One region of the Weizmannia sp. FSL K6-0777 genome, then DNA from elsewhere that is predicted to be linked to it. Evidence: predicted binding sites of a transcription regulator. Region 1 holds the regulator's gene; each other region holds the start of a gene.
What was found. The regulator Rex, encoded in region 1, represses fermentation and respiration genes when NADH is low (regulators of the CRP and FNR family bind a similar motif). The targets are predictions, from matches to a motif close to TTGTGAAATATTTCACAA.
Positions count from the first base shown of each region.

Region 1 (4,281 bases):
TGTGCATGGCGCGAGATGCCAAAATAAAAACCTGTGCAGAAAATTTCCACACAGGTCCAAACATTACTCCGCCAGTTCTGCCCATTCTTCCATCAGCGTGTCCAGCTCCAATTTCCGTTGCTCCAGTTCTTCTGTCAGCTCGCGGATTTTAATATGGTCCTGAAAGATTTCCGGGTCGGCCATTTTTTCTTCCCGGTCATGAATTTCTGTTTCCAACGTTTCAATTCTTGTTTCAATTTCTTCAATCCTCCGCTTTTTTTGCCGCTCGCGTTTTTTTGCTTCTTTATCCTGCCGGTAGTTGTTTTTCGCCGGCTGTTCCGCTTTAACCTTTTCTTGTTTCGTGTTTTCCAGGCGTGCAATTTCCAGCATTTCTTCTTTTTTTTGCACATAATAATCATAGTCGCCGAGAAATTCACGGGTTCCCTCCGGCGAGAGCTCCACCACTTTTGTGGCAATCCGGTTAATGAAATAGCGGTCGTGGGAAATGAACAAAATCGTTCCCGGGTAATCGATGAGCGCATTTTCCAGTACTTCTTTACTGTCCAAATCAAGGTGGTTTGTCGGTTCATCTAAAATTAGAAAGTTCGCCTTTTCCAGCATCAATTTGGCGAGGGCAAGCCGGGCTTTTTCGCCGCCGCTTAAGGATGAGACGGTTTTTAAAACGTCATCGCCGGAAAAAAGAAAATTCCCGAGTGCCGTGCGGATTTCTTTTTCTGTTTTCAGCGGGTATGTATCCCATAATTCCCGGAGGACCGTTTTATTGGAAGATAAGTCGGCCAGTTCTTGATCGTAATAGCCGGTCATAACGTTGGAGCCATATTCGATCGTGCCGGATATCAGCGGGATTCTCCGGATAATCGATTTCAAAAGCGTTGACTTGCCGATGCCGTTCGGGCCGACAAGGGCAACACTGTCTTGTTTTTTGACTGAAAGATGGATGTTTTTGGCAACCGGCTCCCCGTCGTAGCCGATGGCAGCATCCCGGACATGAAGGACTTCGTTCCCGCTTTGTTTGGCAATTTCAAACGAAAACCGGGCAGATTTTTCATCGCCAAGCGGCTTGTCCATCAATTCCATTTTTTCCAGTTGTTTCCTCCTACTTTGCGCCCGCTTTGTCGTGGTGGCACGGGCAATGTTTTTTTGGATGAATGCCTGCAATTTCGCAACTTCTTCCTGCTGCTTTTCATATTGTTTGACCTCTCGCTCGTACTGGGCGGCCTTTTGTTCCAGATACCGGCTGTAGTTGCCGTGGTATTTTTTAATAGAATGCCTTGAAATTTCATAGACCTGGTTGACGACTTTATCCAGAAAATAACGGTCATGGGACACGATCAGAATGGCGCCTTCATAGCCTTGTAAATATTGCTCCAGCCAGGTGAGCGTTTCGATATCGAGATGGTTTGTCGGCTCATCCAAAATGAGGATGTCCGGCTTTGTGAGCAGCAATTTCGCCAATGCAAGGCGTGTTTTTTGCCCGCCGCTTAATGTCCGGATCGGGGTGTTGTAGTCGTACTGGTCAAAACGGAAGCCATGCAGAACGGACCGGATATCCGCTTCGATCTGATATCCGCCTTCATCTTTAAAACGTGTCTGCAAAGTATCATAAGCATGCAGCACTTTTTCATACTCCGCCGGGCGGTTATAAATCTTAGGGTCGGCCATTTTTTGTTCGTATTCGCGAAGCTGTTTTTCCATATCCAGCAAATTTTTAAAAACCGACATCATTTCGTCCCAAATGGACAGATCCGATTCGAGTCCGGTATTTTGGGCGAGATAACCGATTTCGACACCATTCGGCATAATGATGGAACCTTCATCATAAGAAAGCTGGCCGGCGATGATTTTCAGGAGGGTCGATTTGCCGGCCCCGTTTCTCCCGACCAAGGCAATCCGGTCTTTTGTTTGAATTTCTAATTTTATATCCGATAAAATAAGTTCAGCGCCATAATATTTTGTGACTTGTTGAACTTGCAGCAACATCATCTTTATGTTCACCTCTATACCATTGTAAGTGTACAGGAAGGCGAACTGCAACTCAACCGGCGTGATCGGAATTTGTCAAAAAACTTTTCACATAAATTCGTAAAAACCCATGAAAAAAATGCTTACTTGTGATATATTTAACATAGTTGGAGAGAGAAAAAGACGCATGCAGGCATTTTTTTAAAACATATTTTTTCTTTGCTCAGATAGGAGTAATATTATAATGAAGAATGGCAGCGCTGCCATTCTGGAATGGACGCACGATTGGAACCAACAGCACAAAAAACTTAAGCTTTCAACTTGGGGGATTTCACATGAAGGATGAATCAGTAAAAATACCGCAAGCCACTGCAAAACGGCTTCCATTATATTACCGGTACCTGAGAAATTTATATACACTTGGCAAGCAAAGGGTATCCTCGGCGGAACTGAGTGAAGCGGTGAAAGTCGACTCCGCTACGATACGCAGGGATTTTTCCTACTTCGGGGCACTTGGAAAAAAAGGTTATGGTTATAATGTAAAATATTTATTGTCTTTTTTCGGCAAGACGCTGAACCAGGATGAGATCACAGATGTAGCGCTGGTTGGCGTTGGGAACCTCGGTACAGCCCTTTTGAATTACAATTTTTCGAAGAATAACAGCGCACGGATTGTGATGGCATTTGACAATGACCCCGGGAAGGTGGGGAGCCATGTTGGCAATGTGCCTGTTTACAGCATGGACGAATTAAGAGAACGGCTTTGCGCGGAAGATGTGACGGTTGTGATTTTGACGGTCCCCGCTTCCAGTGCCCAGGCAGTGACAGACGAGCTTGCCAGTACAAATGTAAAAGGCGTTTTAAACTTTACACCTGCCCGGCTGAACGTGCCGCCGGATATCCGCGTCCATCATATTGACCTGGCCGTGGAACTACAGGCACTGATCTATTTTTTAAAACATTATTCAAATGATGAAGAAAATTTGAAAGAAACAAAAGAGCCGGTTGCGAAGCCATAGCCAAAAAGCTTTTTTTCCGTTATCATAGTGGGTACAGGGGGTGGCCCGATTGAAAACGGAATGCAGGCGCAAATGGCAATGGCCGGATTTGGCTGTGGCGTGCAAAGGGAAAAGGGCGGATTCAACGCCGGCACTTAAAGGGGAACGGCGATGAATACGAAAAAAATGCCGGTTACCGGACACATCCAGGAATTGAGAAAGCGGTTAATTACCGTTCTCATTTTCTTTCTGTTTGCCCTGGTTGTTGGCTTTTTTACCGCAAAACCTGTTATACGTTATTTGCAGCATGCCAAAAATGCCGGCATGTTCACGATGAATGCCTTCAGGGTAACCGATCCTATTAAGGTTTTTATGGAAGTTTCGGTTGTGATCGCATGCCTATTGACCCTGCCGGTGATTTTGTACCAGCTTTGGGCGTTTATAAGCCCGGGGCTGTATGAGAAAGAAAAGAAACTGACATTAAGTTACATTCCTGTTTCCATCTTGCTTTTTATAGCCGGCGTTTCTTTTTCCTATTTCGTGCTTTGTCCGCTGATGGTGAAGTTTATGATGGGCTTGTCAAATGAAATGGGCATTCGTGCGGTGATCGGGATCCGGGAGTATATTCAGTTTCTGCTAGAGATCACGCTTCCGTTTGGCTTTGTGTTCCAAATGCCGGTCGTGGTCCTGTTTCTGACCCGGCTTGGCATCATTACGCCGAGACTGTTGAAAAAGGTAAGAAAATATGCGTATCTTGCTTTGATTGCAGCTGCCGGCATCATCACCCCGCCGGACGTGTTTTCGCAGCTGATTACCTTTGTTCCACTCGTTTTGCTGTATGAAGCAAGCACACTGATTTCGAAAATGGCGTACCGCAATGCCAAAAAAGCGGCAAAAGAAATGCCAATGGATGAACAGACGATTGCTTCTGAATAAGAAAGCCGTTTTCCGGACGGAGCCGGAAAACGGCTTTTATTTTTTCACTGAGTTTTTCAGCTTGAAATGGAGAAAGATCAGCCTGATGCCGGAACCCAGATCCAATGTTGCAATCAACAGCAGTAAATAAGAAAAAAAGCCCCAGCCGCCCACTTGTACCTGCTGAATGGCAAAATAAGTGAACAAAGCCCCGAGCAGGCAGTTTACAATCCCTGAAAAAAGTGGTCTCATCATAGAAGTCCTCCAATTGAGCTGTAAATTTCATGTACGGATGTCTGCAGAACGGACGGGTGCAAAAGCAGCCTCACGACCACAATCGTGTTCATGGAAACATGCGCAAACATGGAAACGGTGATCCGGTTTGTTTTCTCGTATAAATAAGCGA
Region 1 is NZ_CP151971.1:3,320,656-3,324,936, reverse strand. It holds gene NST70_RS15900 (ABC-F family ATP-binding cassette domain-containing protein) at 64-1,983, opposite strand; gene NST70_RS15895 (redox-sensing transcriptional repressor Rex) at 2,298-2,981, shown strand; gene tatC (twin-arginine translocase subunit TatC) at 3,132-3,896, shown strand; gene NST70_RS15885 (YdiK family protein) at 3,933-4,130, opposite strand; gene NST70_RS15880 (CPBP family intramembrane glutamic endopeptidase) at 4,127-4,281, opposite strand, start outside.

Region 2 (4,281 bases), 730 kb from region 1:
GTCCTTTTTTGGGTATATAGATTGTAACTATCCTAAAAAGGGCGGAGAAAAAATGTTGAATCAAGAACTTGAACAATTGCGAAACGCTATGCAAAACACAAGGGATAAACATCTTTATGAGCGTTATCTCTCTGTGCTGTTACATTTAGAAGGCCGGACTTATCCAGAAATTGCTAAGATTATAGGACGTACCCGGCAAACGGTCATGAATTACTGTCATGCTTATGAAGAAGGAGGAATCTCCAGCCTTCAAATGAAAAAACCAACAGGTAAACCTGAGAAATTAACGGAAGATCAACAAAAGCAGTTGGCCGAAACCATTATAAACAAAACCCCTGCAGAAGTTGGGTTCGAAGCAAAATACACTTGGACGCTCCCGTTAATCGCCGATTGGATCCAGCGTGAATTTCAACAGTCGTATACCCCAAGGGGCGTTTCTAAAATGTTACACCGGCTTGGGTTTAGCTATACAAAGGCCACATATACTTTGGCAAAAGCAGATCCTGAAGAGCAAAAAGCATTCAAAGAAGTCACTTTCCTAAAGCTAAAACAGCAACTGGAGAATGGGATCATCGATCACCTGTTATTCGAAGATGAGGCATTCATCCGTGCTTATCAGGCTCTGCAGTATAACTGGTTCCCAAAAGGACAGCAGCGAAAAATCAAAACATACGGCCAGCATAAGGGTGCAAAGCTGTTCGCTGCCATAAACTATGAAACCGGCGAAATTACGCACTATGAAGAAGAAAAAAGTAATTCCTTGGCCTTTAGACGTTTTGTAGAACTCATTTTAAGTAAATACCCGCAAGGTAAAATTGTAATGGTTTTGGACAACAGCAAAGTGCATCAATCACAATTTATCAAGGATTTCCTGAAAGAAAATCCACGAATGGAATTTGTTTTTCTTCCTAAATACAGCCCTGAGTAGAACCCAGTGGAAGGATTATGGAAGTGGCTAAAGCAAGATGTCGTAAACAACGTCTTTTTCAGCAAATTTTACCAAATTCGCTCCCACGTGGCGGAATTTATGAAACAAGCCAGCCAAAAGAGCCAAGAAGTCATTGACCGGCTGCTTGTTAGATTAGAGCTGTCAAAAACTTAAGTTCATCTTATATAGTATCTTTTCTGAACAGTATTTTTTGATTCCGATTTTATTAACGACTACATTTCTGTATCCCAATTTATAATCCAATATGGCATCGTCCGAAAAAGCAATCAAGAAATAAATTGGCAAAAACCAAATTAAGACGATTTGTGCTCCATGCGCTCTGCTTGAGCCTGTCAGGAAAAATGCAAAAGCAGGATCCCACTTATCACCAAACTGGATTTGGTTGATAAGTAATTGTATGATTTCCACACAAGGAATGAATAAAATAAGGAGAAGACAAACCAAACTGAGTTTATTATGTAGTATTCGATAAGAATGACTTTGCAGCATTTGTACCCTCCGCAATTTTCCGTTCAATTAATTTTTTTCTATATCCTTCCTCAAATCTTCTCTTTCTGTAACTTATTTTAATGAAAAAGGACTTTAATAGCAATACTTTTTTGTTAAATATGAATATTATATACATATAATATTTTCTCGGATTTTGGCTTGTAAAATAGGGCAGCTCTGACGGCCTATCAATAGTCTTTTCTCGTGTAATCGCTTCATAAACGTTCAAAATATATACAAACACAAACAGGGAAAAAGGGGATATGATAGAAAGGCAGTTGTTTGTGATATGATTCACAATTAAACATTTTTCATGTTGGAGATGGTGTTTATGTACGAGGCCGTTGAATCTGTTGTTCAAATGGCATTAAATAAGAAAAAATATCTGGAAGAATCCTTGCTTCGTTATGTGACAAAAGCAGCGTTGGCAAGTATGTTCATCGGTTTTGCCATTATAATATGTTACCGTCTTGCTGAGCCGTTTTTTGATGCGAAGTCTCCGGTTACTTCCTTTATGGCTTCAATATTTTTTGGCGCAGCGCTTGTGCTTATTATGTTTGGCGGCGGCGAGCTTTTTACCGGCAATACGATGATGATGACAATGAGCACGGTAAAAAAAGCGACAACTTGGAAAGATGCGCTCACAAACTGGGTGGCAACGTATGCCGGAAATTTGATCGGTGCGGCGATTTTCGCGCTGTTTATCCATTACAGCGGACTCTATGCGGATTCGGATAACAGCCAGTTTTTAATGTCGGTTGTTGGTGGGAAAATTAGCCTGACGACGGCCCAAATGTTTTTCCGTTCGATTCTTTGTAACTGGCTTGTTTGTTTAGGGTTCTGGGTTCCGATAAACGTAAAGGGAGACGGGGCTAAAATCGCTTCGATGATGCTGCTCGTGTTTGGCTTCGTCATTTCAGGCTACGAACACAGCATTGCCAATATGGTGCTGTTCTCGCTGGCACTTGCCGCACCACACCCGGATACCATTACACTCGTGGGCATTTTGCACAACCTTGGTGTGGTAACGCTCGGCAATATGATTGGCGGCGGCGTCTTTGTCGGTGCCATGTACGCCTTCTTAACATCAAAGAAAAAAGAAAAAGTGCCGGTTGCTGTTGTTGACACACACACCGTATCCCCTTTTTCGGCTGAAAAAATCAAGTAATATAAAACGAGCTGCCTGATAGAGGGCAGCTCGTTTTATATCGAAAAACCTGATCCGTTTCATTAGCTTTGAATCAGCTGCAGGAATTGCTTGGTCCGTGCGTTTTTTGGATGATGGAATACTTCTTCCGGTTTGCCTTGCTCCAGGATGACACCGCCATCCATGAAAATCACCTTGTCTGCAACTTCGCGGGCAAACCGCATTTCGTGTGTGACAACGGCCATTGTCATCCCTTCTTCAGCAAGCTCCTTCATCACATTTAGCACGCCGCTCACAAGTTCCGGGTCCAGTGCGGATGTCGGTTCGTCAAACAGCATTACTTCCGGCTCCATCGCAAGCGCCCGCGCAATCCCGGCGCGCTGCTGCTGACCGCCGGAAAGGCTTGCCGGATACGCATCTTTTTTATCAAGCAGGCCTACCTTTTCCAGCAGCATTTCAGCTTTTTTTACTGCATCCTGGCGGTTTTTCCTTTTTACAATGATAGGCCCCTCAATCACATTTTCGAGAACCGTTTTATGCGGGAAAAGATTGTACTGTTGGAAAACCATGCCGGATTTTTGCCGCAAAGCCGCGCGTTCTTTTTTATTGGGATGTTGGGAAAAGTCAACGGATACATCACCGATCTGTACTCTGCCTTGATTTGGGATTTCAAGGGCATTCATACAGCGGAGCAGCGTGGTTTTACCAGAACCGGATGGGCCGATGATGACGATCACTTTCCCTTTTTCAATGGTTAAGTCAATGCCTTTCAGCACTTCAAGGTTGCCGAATTGTTTATGTAACCCTTCTATTCGAATCATACAGGTCCCTCCTTACTTGCTGATGTATTTATCAAAACGGCCTTCCAACTTTTGCTGGATTATTGAGAGAATCAAACAAATCACCCAGTACAAAAAGGCCGCTTCGACATACAGCAGCATAAATTGATAAGTGGTGGAGGCAATTTCCTGGGCTTTACGGAACAGATCGGCCACCAAAATCAAGGAAGCAAGAGACGTATCCTTCACGAGACTGATAAACGTATTAGAAAGTGGCGGTACCGATACGCGGACGGCCTGTGGGAGTACAATTCTTCTCAAAGCCTGTGAATAGTTCATCCCGATCGAATAGGCTGCTTCCCATTGTCCCTTTGGAATCGACAAAATCGCTGCCCTGATAATTTCTGATGCATACGCGCCGACATTGAGCGAAAAGCCGATAATGGCGGCTGGAAAAGAACCAATGGTAATGTGCACAGACGGCAGCCCGTAAAAAATGATAAATAATTGCACAAGCAACGGGGTTCCGCGGATTGCTGAGACATAGATTCGGGCAATCCATTCCAGTATTTTAATACCGGAAATTCGTGCCAGCGCCGTGGCAAGTGCCAGCACAAGACCGATACAGAAAGTGATGATCGTTAATGGAATCGTATAATGCAAAGCTCCCTTCAGCATCGACAGAAGGGAACTTTGCACCAAATGCAGCTGGTTGCTGCTGATAAACGCAAGGTTATTGGGAAACATCTTCACCAAACCATTTCTTTGAAATTTTTGTTAGTGTGCCGTCTTTTTTCATATCTTTTAAAGCATCATTTACTTTGTCTGTCAATTTCCCTGAATGTTTCCGGAACAAAAGAGCGGATTTGCTGGCATCGTTTGCGGTGGCGGCAACTTTAATGGCAGCATTCGGTTTT
Region 2 is NZ_CP151971.1:2,593,803-2,598,083, reverse strand. It holds partial or broken gene NST70_RS12485 (IS630 family transposase) at 53-1,102, shown strand; gene NST70_RS12480 (formate/nitrite transporter family protein) at 1,770-2,606, shown strand; gene NST70_RS12475 (amino acid ABC transporter ATP-binding protein) at 2,669-3,406, opposite strand; gene NST70_RS12470 (amino acid ABC transporter permease) at 3,419-4,111, opposite strand; gene NST70_RS12465 (amino acid ABC transporter substrate-binding protein) at 4,098-4,281, opposite strand, start outside.
Region 2: the regulator Rex is predicted to act here: its motif matches at 1,721-1,738, upstream of NST70_RS12480 (formate/nitrite transporter family protein).

Region 3 (4,281 bases), 960 kb from region 1:
ACGATTCGTGCAGATAGTCTTCCAAGTCTTCGTGTATGCGCGGCAGCACGTCGAACAGGACATTGTCGAAATAGTAAAGCCCGTTTTTCACTTCGTCGAGAACGGACGGTTTTTTCTCGCGGATTTCGGAACTTTGCCATAAAATGGTAATCTCATTCAAAATCGTTTCTTCAATGACTTTTTTCTCATAACGGGTGTTGGCATATTCGAGCGCTTTTAAAAGGTCTGCAATACGTTTGTGGATTTGCAGAATGGTCCGCCTCGTTGCTTCTGTCGGGTGTGCCGTTATAATCAGTTCAAGCGATAAACTGTCCAGCAGTTCTGCAACCATTTCAGCCGGCACTTTTTCTTTCCGCAGCGTTTCGATGCCATCTTCAAGTGAACGCGGTTGGACCTGGTCTGTATCTTCCGACTGGTACTCCCGCCGGCGCTTAATTCTGAAATTTTGCTCGGTAATATTAAATAATTGCAGATAGGTAGAGAAAGCGCGGATGACTTCCTGCCGTTCTGGCGGATTCAGGTCTGTAATTTCTTTTTTTAATTGAAGGTAGAAAGCCTCATCGCCGGTTTCCCTCGCTTTTTGTGCCAGGGAGCGAATATTTTGGATTGTTTTGAGCAATGCTTCGCCGCCTTCAAATAGGATCACTTTATCCAGCAGCCCGGCGAGAAAATCCATGTCTGCCTGCAGGGCCATCCGGGGGGCTTTCTTTTCATCAATTTGATGCAAGGATAATCGCTCCTTTCATTTGGTCAGAAAAATGCACAAAGAAAATGATACTTATTATTATACTTGTAAAATGAAAAAAGTCTAATACTTTATAAAATTAAAAACCAGTAAAGGAACATTTCCCGCATAAAGGGATAAATTAAGGATAAAATGCGAACGATTGAAAGTCAATGATGAATATCATTCGTGTTTTTAATGTGGCAAGTACCGGAGATGGAAAGAAAAGAATTGGCAGTGAAACCGTTCTCTTCTTCTTTGATAATAAATGAAAGCAGCCGGTATGGAGAGAAAAAATTTACTTATATAAAATTGATTTTATGGCCGGCTTTATTATGCCCGTCGTACTGGCTGTCCGCACGGTGTCCATTTATGATGCAGACATGAATGGCTGGGCAGTTGCGTTTTTGTCGATGCCTGGCGTGCACGCCTCCATGCATGTGAAGCGGGTTTTTTTAAGCGGGCAGCACCCGCTTTTTTGGAGGGCAGGCATTCAGGAGCAAAAATGGCAGAGATCATTTGGGCGGGATCAGCCATTTATTCCTCCATCCGGGGCACTTTGTGAAAATCAGCACAAGAATGAATAACGCTTACATATCTGGCTCTTTCAAATAAAGCCATTTGTGAAAAATGTAAACGGATAATTTTGAAAAACCGTCATTTTCCTTTAAAACCGGGCATTTGGGCAGATAAATTTTCAAATTTTCGCCATAAAATATGTGAATCTGATCACAAAAATAGTGGTATACTTACCCATGTGGAATGAAGGAAAATGAACGGAACAGTCAATTTCAGCCATAAAAGGGCATGCCGTCCATCTATTTCACAAACCGCACGGCAGCAATTGCTGCAAAAGTTTAATTGTCCTGCTTTAAAGGAAAAGCAGTATGGAATCCATTAGGAGTTGGCACAATATCCATAGACTGGATAGGGGCCCGCCATGCCGGGCTTGCAAAACTGCTTTCATACAGTGGATATATTTTTTACTTTTGATGGGAAGGAAGATTATACATGAAAAAAGTCAATCGTATTGCAGTGGTTGGAACGGGTGCAGTTGGTACAAGTTACTGCTACGCCATGATTAATCAGGGTGTTGCAGAAGAGCTTGTTTTAATCGATATTAACGAAGCAAAAGCAGAAGGGGAAGCCATGGACCTGAACCACGGCCTGCCATTTGCGCCTACGCCGACCCGCGTTTGGAAAGGCGATTATTCCGATTGCGGCACTGCCGATCTTGTTGTCATTACGGCAGGTTCCCCGCAAAAACCGGGCGAAACAAGGCTTGATCTTGTTGCCAAAAACGCAAAAATTTTTAAAGGCATGATTAAGAGCATCATGGACAGCGGCTTTAACGGGATTTTTCTTGTTGCCAGCAACCCGGTTGACATTTTGACATATGTAACTTGGAAAGAGTCCGGCCTGCCGAAAGAACATGTTATCGGTTCGGGCACAGTGCTTGACTCCGCGCGTCTCCGCAACTCTTTGAGCGCCCAATTTGGAATTGACCCGCGCAATGTGCATGCTGCGATTATCGGCGAACACGGCGATACGGAACTTCCGGTATGGAGCCATACAAATATCGGTTACGATACGATTGAAAGCTATCTACAAAAAGGAATTATTGACGAAAAGACGTTAGATGACATTTTTGTCAATACGAGAGATGCGGCTTATCATATTATTGAACGAAAAGGGGCCACATTTTACGGCATCGGGATGTCCCTGACCCGGATTACAAGGGCAATCCTGAACAATGAAAACAGCGTATTGACGGTCTCTGCATTTCTTGAAGGCCAATACGGAAACAGCGATGTGTACGTTGGCGTTCCGGCCATCATCAATCGCCAGGGCATCCGTGAAGTGGTTGAAATCAAACTGAACGAAAAAGAACAGGAACAGTTCAATCATTCTGTAAAAGTGCTAAAAGAAACAATGGCACCGGTATTGTAAGCATTTGTGCCGGCCGGGCTTCATGGGAGGCCCGGCTTTTTCTTTGAAAAAAATCCCGGCGCCTGCTTAAGGCGGACTGCCGAAAAAAGTGCCCATGCTTGCCCCGCTTTCCGGGAAAAGCATGGGCCTGTTTTTTGCCGGGGTTAGGAGCGGGCCTGCCATAGGCGGATATAAAAAAGCAGCCTTGAATCGATTCAAGGCTGCTTTTTCTTAATTCAATATGATCACTTTGACCGTACGGCGCCCCCATGCGATGGAAGCTTTTTTGTTCGGCATCAGGACATCGATGATATGGCCCTTAATGGCACCGCCGGTATCGGCTGCGATGGCAACCCCGTATCCTTCAACCCAGACTTTGCTGCCGAGCGGGATGACCGATGGATCGACAGCGATCAATTTCATGTTCGGGTTTTTCTTAATGTTATATCCCAAAGCGGTAATATCCAGCTTCGTATCTTCATGGTTATAAGATGTCGCCGTCACATAAAAGGATTTGCCTTGTGGCGTGCTGTGGCCGGAAGATGCGGCGGATTTGGTTCCGGCCGTTTTCCCGGCACCGGCTTCCGCTGGTTTTTTCGCTTGTGTTTCTGCTGTTTTTTCAGCTTGCGCTTCCGCTGCCTTTTCGGCTTCAGCTTCGCTCGCTTGTTTTGCGAGGGCTTCTTCCCTTGCTTTTGCGGCCGCCTGCTGTGCCTTTATTTCTTTTTGCAGGTTGCTGATTTTCGTATTCAAGTCGGTTTGTTTTTGTTCCGCTTTTGACAGCTCATTTTGAATGCTGTCATACTTCGATTTTAATCCCGACAATGCTTTTTCCTTTTCTTTTAAATTTGTTTGCAGTTTTGCCTGGCTGCTTTTCAAGTTTGCCTGCTCCTGTTCGAGCACTTTTTCCTGGTCTGCAATGGCTTTTTTATCGGCTTCAATTTTCGCAAGGTCCGCTTTTTGCTGATCCAAAAGGCTTGTATCAGCGTTCAGCAGTGTCGCGACTGCACTGACCCGGTTGATCAGGTCGCCAATGCTTTCCGCGTTTAAAATCGTTTCAATCACATAGTCGTATTGGTTGTTTTTTTGCATGGCAACGAGGCGTTTTTTAATCACGCCTTCCCGTGCAGAAACTTGGTCCTCCAGCTTTACGATTTCCTCTTTTTTCTTTTCAATCAAATCTTTTGCTGACTGGATTTTCGCTTCAGTTGCTGCGATATTTTCTTTATTTTTCTGAATGGATGATTGCAATGCGTTCCAGTCTTTTTGCAAATTTTCCATTTTGCTTTCGACGGCTTTTTTCTCCGATTCTTTCTTTTGAATGGTTTGCGTATTTTCATCCAATTTTTTCTGTAAGGAACCTTGATCTGTTTCTGCATAGGCATTTAGTTGTGCCGTGCCAACGAATATGGCAAACGCCATAACTGCAATTCGCCTTTTTAAGTGCATAAGACAACTCCCTTCTCCGTACTCTTGTTATAACACAAATAGGCAGAAAGGAAGATTACAATACGATTAAATTCATATTACGAGAATGAAAACGGACTCAAATCATGCGAAAAAGGGAAAAGATAGATTTGGGTGCTTTTTCGCATGATGATGGGCAGTTATAAGACTTCTGCCTCCAGGCG
Region 3 is NZ_CP151971.1:698,102-702,382, forward strand. It holds gene ppc (phosphoenolpyruvate carboxylase) at 1-727, opposite strand, end outside; gene NST70_RS03205 (L-lactate dehydrogenase) at 1,736-2,674, shown strand; gene NST70_RS03210 (3D domain-containing protein) at 2,885-4,072, opposite strand.
Region 3: the regulator Rex is predicted to act here: its motif matches at 1,442-1,459, upstream of NST70_RS03205 (L-lactate dehydrogenase).